Regions from separate parts of the Mycoavidus sp. SF9855 genome, predicted to be linked through region 2. Evidence: predicted binding sites of a transcription regulator. Region 2 holds the regulator's gene; the other holds the start of a gene.
The links. The regulator LexA, encoded in region 2, represses DNA repair genes until DNA is damaged. The targets are predictions, from matches to a motif close to ACTGTATNNNNATACAGT.
Positions count from the first base shown of each region.

Region 1: the regulator LexA is predicted to act here: its motif matches at 1,572-1,589, upstream of recA (recombinase RecA).

Region 1 covers NZ_CP102085.1:447,138-450,564, forward strand. Annotated here, with positions in the region: gene lanKC (class III lanthionine synthetase LanKC) at 1-1,134, shown strand, start outside; partial or broken gene NQD60_RS01920 (cytochrome b) at 1,289-1,540, shown strand; gene recA (recombinase RecA) at 1,663-2,763, shown strand; gene recX (recombination regulator RecX) at 2,803-3,252, shown strand; gene sucC (ADP-forming succinate--CoA ligase subunit beta) at 3,304-3,427, shown strand, end outside.
Region 2 covers NZ_CP102085.1:709,065-712,491, forward strand. Annotated here, with positions in the region: gene NQD60_RS03035 (thymidylate synthase) at 1-547, opposite strand, end outside; gene dusA (tRNA dihydrouridine(20/20a) synthase DusA) at 554-1,498, opposite strand; gene lexA (transcriptional repressor LexA) at 1,804-2,457, opposite strand; gene rpsB (30S ribosomal protein S2) at 2,900-3,427, shown strand, end outside.

The DNA.
Region 1 (3,427 bases), 260 kb from region 2:
GACGGAATACGTTCCTTCATTGAAGCAAATGCTATTTTATCTCGCGCCGATCGTTTGTTTCCGTGTGATTTTCGTGCTTTTGATACCAACCCTTTGAGTCTTGGATGCGGCGCATATGGCACGCTCTTCGGTTTGCATCAAGCAGGCATCGCAATCGACCCGGCATTTCGCGATTGGGCTCAGCGTTGTCCGATTACCAATGAAGGCTATACGCCAGGATTTTTGATGGGCCAGGCGGGCATCGCGTGGATAATGACTGAGCTGAAGGAAGTAGAACAAGCAAGCGTGCTATTAACGCAAGCGCGTGCGCATCCATTATTCGATCGTTCACACTCTCTCTTCGAAGGTAAGGCCGGCTGGGCATTCTCTGCACTCCGTCTATTTTTGGAAACGCAAGATGAGCAGTTCCTCGATGCAGCGCTCAATGTGGTTGATGAACTACTGTCGCAGGCAAAGGTGGATGCTGAACAGAGGATCTACTGGCCTCATGCTGATGGCAAAGTCCATCTCGGTCTTGGTTATGGCGCCTGCGGCATTGCGCTCGTCTTGCTTTATGCGGCGTTACTGACAAATCGGGAGCACTATATCGAAGCTGGGATGCGCGCTTTGCATTATGACATTTCCTATGGCCATAGCACGCGGGGCTGGTCGTATATGACAGATAGCAGTAATACTTTATTACCTTATTATATGTACGGATCCGCGGGTATTGGAACTGTACTTTTGCGCTATCAGTATTTCGCTGGTATCGATGCGTTTGATCAGACACTGGAGGATATCTACGCTCATACTGATGGTAAGTATTCGGTTGGATTCGGAAAATTGATGGGACTTTGTGGTATTGCAGGGTTTCGCTTGGATGCTTGGCATTACACAAAAGAAGAACGACATCGTACCGCCTTAGCAAGATTACTCAGCGGAATGGATATGTTTCGGGTGCAAAGCGAGGAGGGCCTTGCCTATCCTTCCTTAATAGACCGGATTTCATGTGATTTTGGTTATGGTACGGCAGGTATTCTTACGCTTCTAGCGCGTATACGACAATGGACGCCTGATGAACTGACGCTTGATCGTTATTTTGATAAGTGCAAAAAAGGCATGGTCATAGACGATACGATAGCTGTTTATAGCTGAAACAAACTGCTAAATTGATGCCTATCGAGGTTTTTCTGGGTCCTCGACGGTCGTTGTCGAAATCGCCTCGAGTAGCGAAAATGACGCCTCTTGGTAAGAAAAGCAAAGAATCGGGCCCATTGGTCGTTTGGCATACCGCTCCGGCCGGGAGTTTGCTGTGCCGTTGTCTGGTTATTTATTGAGTTCGTCAGTGGGCGCGCCAGTGGTTTATTTAGGCCTGGTGCCGTTACCAGCGCTGATTGAGCCTAACCCAGCGCTTAAACCAATTTTTAGCATGTCGCATATTTATCTGAACTATGCGTTAGCAACCTTGGTTGTGCTGCATCTGCTGGCAGCGCTTAAACATCAATTTATTGATCGAGATGGTGTGCTGGCGCGCATGTTGCCGTGCTGGAAAAAAAATTGATGCTTTCTAACCATATGGCCTTGCTAAGACACCTGTTTTTTTATACAGTATGTGGTATGCTAATTTGGAAAGCGGCATTTACATTTAGACGAAGCGCCGTTTACCCCCACAAAGGATGATTCATGGAAGAAAGCAAGAAAGGCCAAGCGGGCTTAACGGCTGAAAAAGGCAAAGCGCTTGCCGCTGCGCTGGCGCAGATTGAAAAGCAATTTGGCAAAGGCTCAATCATGCGCCTGGGCGATGGGGAAGTGGTTGAAGATATTCAAGTAGTCTCTACTGGCTCGCTGGGACTTGATATTGCGCTTGGGGTAGGCGGTTTGCCTCGCGGTCGTGTGGTTGAAATCTACGGGCCGGAATCCTCGGGCAAAACCACTCTCACTTTACAAGTTATTGCTGAGATGCAAAAACTCGGTGGCACCTGCGCATTTATTGATGCAGAGCACGCGTTGGACGTCCAATATGCAGCAAAGCTTGGCATCAACGTGTCTGATCTCTTGATTGCACAGCCTGATACAGGTGAGCAGGCGCTTGAGATTACAGATGCATTGGTGCGCTCGAGTTCGGTTGATTTAATTGTCATCGATTCCGTCGCCGCACTGGTACCCAAGGCTGAAATTGAGGGGGATATGGGCGACTCTTTGCCTGGCCTGCAAGCGCGCTTGATGTCACAGGCATTGCGTAAGCTTACTGGGACCATTAACAGGACAAACTGCCTAGTCATTTTTATCAATCAAATTCGGATGAAAATAGGGGTGATGTTTGGTAGTCCGGAAACCACAACGGGCGGCAATGCATTGAAGTTCTATGCATCAGTACGGCTTGATATCCGCCGCATTGGCTCAATCAAAAAAGCAGATTCGGTCATTGGCTCTGAGACGCGGGTGAAAGTGGTCAAAAATAAAGTTGCGCCGCCTTTTCGTGAAGCCATATTTGACATCCTATATGGTGAAGGCATTTCGCGTGAAGGCGAAATCATTGACCTTGGCGTGCAAGCGAAAATTGTTGAAAAGGCTGGCGCATGGTACAGCTATAATGGCGAGCGCGCTGGGCAGGGCAAAGACAATGCGCGTGAATATCTGCGTGAAAATCCAGAGATTGCCCGTGAAATTGAAAACAAAGTTCGCATTTCATTTGGCGTGGTGGCCATGCCTGCAACGGATGAAACTCAAGAAAACACTGAAACTAAAACGCCAAAGCGGCAATCAGCGCCAACTCTTGGGTGATTGTTTGTACATTTGCTTTGGAGATGTCTCATTTGTGAAATGATGCGTGCTAATCCTAGTTTAAAAGGGCGTGCATTGGGATATTTATCGCGCCGAGAATACAGTCGCGTTGAATTACAGCGCAAGTTGTCCTCTTATACAGATAGCGAAGCCGATGTCGATGCGCTACTCAACACGCTGCAGCATGAGGGTTGGTTATCTGATACTCGCTTTGCCGAAAGCGTGGCGCGCCGCCGCGCGGCGCGTTGCGGCACGCATCGAATTATTCATGAGCTCAAGCAACATGTGCTTGATGAAGAGCTAATCGAGCGCATTGGCACTGAGTTACAAGAAACCGAATTCTCCCGTGCCAAGGCTGTTTGGGAGAAAAAATATGGTGTTTTACCCGCAACCCACGTTGAACGTGCGCGGCAAGCCCGTTTTCTGATGATGCGCGGGTTTGCCAATGCAATAATCGTAAGGTTGCTCGGAGGCTGCGATGAAGATTGATAGCTATGTTAAAATCAAGGGTTTTAAAGGCCTGTTTAAAGGGATCAGCGAATGAAGATTCACGAGTACCAGGGTAAGGAAATCCTGCGCAAATTTGGTGTTGCTGTACCACGCGGCAAACCGGTATTTACAGTTGATGAGGCAGTGCAAGCTGCGCAAGAGCTTGGTGGCCCGG
Region 2 (3,427 bases):
CGTCTTGGCTGCGGCAGTAAAGTAAACAGCTGAGTTTGTTATCGTTGACGTAAAATTGAGTTAAACAGTGGCATGGCGCGAGCGCCATGCGGCCCGCCTGAACATTTTCGATGGGGGTTTGCGATTCGTCTGGAAAATCCGCGATATTTAATGCCGTCAGCAATAAGCGACGTGAGTGCGGCCGTTCTTTGAGTTGCTTGACGAGCTGAGCAATCTGATCGACTGTGCTGCCATCCGGCTTAGGCCAGAAGCGCCATTGATGGCCGTAGACAGGACCCAAGTCGCCGTTTTCATCCGCCCATTCATCCCAGATGCTTACGCCATGATCGTTTAAATATTTGATATTGGTGTCACCGTTCAAAAACCAAAGTAATTCGTGAATCACGCTTTTAAGATGAATTTTCTTGGTGGTGAGAAGCGGAAAGCCAGCGGCAAGATCAAAACGCAGTTGGCGGCCGAATACGCTGATGGTGCCTGTGCCTGTGCGGTCTGCTTTTGGCGTGCCGTGGCTCAGAATATCTTGTAGCAGTTCGTGATAGAGTTGCATGCTGTGTCAAATGATTGGGGAAAGTCCATGATTGCGCGCTTCATCGAAGATGCGTAAATCACCTGTGGCAAGTTTGTGGTGATCGGATAGTACGCGTCGCCAGCTGCGGGCGCCAGGCACCTCATGATACAAACCCAGTATATGACGTGTCATTGCGCCTAAATATGTTCCGCGCTCAAGTTCTTGCGCAGCATAGGCGATAAATGCCGTTTCAATTTCCGCGCGCTGCAGTATCGGTGTTGCAGCTTGGTAAAAATGCTGATCAACACTGGCTAACAGCCAAGGCTGATGATAGGCTTGGCGACCTAGCATCACGCCATCTACATGAGCGAGTTGCTCTGCCATTTGCTCAATGGTTTGAAGCCCGCCGTTCAGAATGATTTCAAGCTCAGGAAAATCGCACTTTAAACGATGAACATAATCGTATCGAAGGGGTGGAATAGTCCGGTTTTCTTTTGGGCTGAGCCCGCCAAGGATGGCATTGCGCGCATGTACAATGAAAGTGCGACAGCCCGCGTTGGCTACGGTGCCAATAAAATCGCGCACAAACGCATAGTCAGTCCGGTCGTTAATGCCAATGCGATGTTTAACCGTGACTGGGATCGAGACGGCATCGCACATCGCGCGCACGCAATCGGCGACCAATTCTGGCTCAGCCATTAAACATGCACCAAATGCACCGCGTTGCACACGCTCAGATGGACAGCCGCAGTTCAGATTGATCTCATCATAATTGGCTGCTGCAGCGAGCTTAGCGCAACGTGCAAGCTCAGCGGGGTCACTGCCGCCAAGTTGTAGCGCAAGCGGGTGCTCCTCTTCATTAAATGCGAGGTGCTGAGCGGCGTTGCCATGTAACAGGGCGCCGGTGGTGACCATTTCGGTATAGAGCCAGGTATGGCGCGTCAAGAGCCGATGAAAATAACGGCAGTGACGATCAGTCCAATCCATCATAGGCGCCACGCAAACGCGCCGGCCACCTTTTACCGCAAGCGGGTGGGGTTCACTTAAAACTTCGTCCGGATGGTCTGGAGGTATCGTATTTTGGGACATGCCACGGTTTTTCATCACAACCACAATCTTTATTCAAATCCTGAAATCACAGTAAATAGAGCGCTCACTTAAAGCCAACTTTGTACTAGAGTTGTGGGCGAAAGCGCCGCGCCGCTTATTATAGCGCCAAGCGTCTAATCTAGAGATAGAGGTTAGGTCTTACTTGACTGATATTAGGATAATGGATGATGGAGGCTCATTTTTAATTAAAATGCACTGGGTCGAATGAGACCTACGACGATCCCTTCAAGGGCAAAATCCACCTGCTCGGGCTCAATGGTTAAATTAGGATAATCTGGGTTTTCAGCAATTAATTCTACTTTTTTGCCACGCTGTCTGAAGCGTTTAACGGTTACTTCATGATCGAGCCGTGCGATGATAATCTGACCGTTTTGGGCTTGGTCCTGACGCCGTACAGCGAGTAAATCGCCATCTAGGATCCCTGCATCGCGCATCGATAGGCCGCGCACATGCAATAAATAGTCAGGCCGGCTGGCAAACAGGGATGGATCGCAATGATAATGTTGAACAATATGTTCTTGCGCGAGGATTGGGCTGCCGGCTGCGACGCGGCCAATCAGCGGCAGCGATAATTGCATGAGGCGAGCGTCAGGCAGCGTGAGTTGGCGAGGCTTGCTCTGGGTTGCGGCCAGTTTAAGTTTAATGCCACGCGAGGTCCCCGCCGTGAGTTCAATCGCGCCTTTGCGGGCTAGCGCCCGTAAATGTTCTTCAGCGGAATTCGCTGAGCTAAAACCAAGCTGGGCGGCAATTTCTGCCCGAGTTGGGGGAAAGCCGCTGTGTTCAATCGCGTGGCGGACCAAATTGAAAACTTGCTGTTGCCGTGTGGTCAGTTTGAGCATAGTGTCGTTGTGTGTTTGATCAAATACCCCTGTTTTTTTATACAGTATAAAGTGTTTTGCTAGTGAATGAAAGCAGGATTTACTGCCATCTAATGCAAGCCAGCCATGCTTTGTTTTTATTTGGCAGGACCTGGCGTTTGGCCCAATCGTAGAGTGCGCCCTGCTTGGCTGATATCAAGTGGGCAGATTAGATAGTGCCAGCCTGCTGACAGCGTTGCCGGTGAGCTGGCTACAAAGTATCTCCGATACTTATTAAATCAGTGTTAAAATCCTAATTGGTTCTGCTTTACTCCTGTCATTTGGCTCAAAAATTGGGCGCGATGCGCAAGGCGTCAGCGTAACCAAATTATCAAACCAGCGCACCCAGGGTGCTTTTAGCTTTATTTAATAGGCTAAATAGTATCGCGGCTGGTTTTAGACCTAACCCTTACGGAGAATTCTCATGTCTATTACGATGCGGCAAATGTTAGAAGCGGGTGTCCACTTTGGTCACCAAACGCGTTTTTGGCACCCTAAAATGGCCCCTTATATCTTTGGCCACCGCAACAAAATCCATATTATCAACCTCGAAAAAACCTTGCCTATGTTTCAAGACGCGCTGAAATATACGCGTCAAGTAGCGGCTAATCGGGGCACCATCCTATTTGTCGGAACTAAGCGCCAGTCGCGCGATATTATTGCTGAAGAAGCGACCCGCGCTGGCATGCCTTATGTCAATAGTCGTTGGCTGGGCGGCATGTTGACCAATTTCAAAACGTTGAAATCATCGATCAAAAAGCTTAAAGAAATGGAAGCGATGGTCGAGGCGGGTGACCTTGAGCGCATGAGCAAAAAAGAAGCACTGATGTTTGAACGGAATATGGCGAAGCTGGACAAATCGCTCGGCGGTGTCAAGGATATGAACGGCATGCCAGAGGCAATTTTCGTGGTCGATGTGGGATACCACAAAATTGCGCTGACTGAAGCGAAA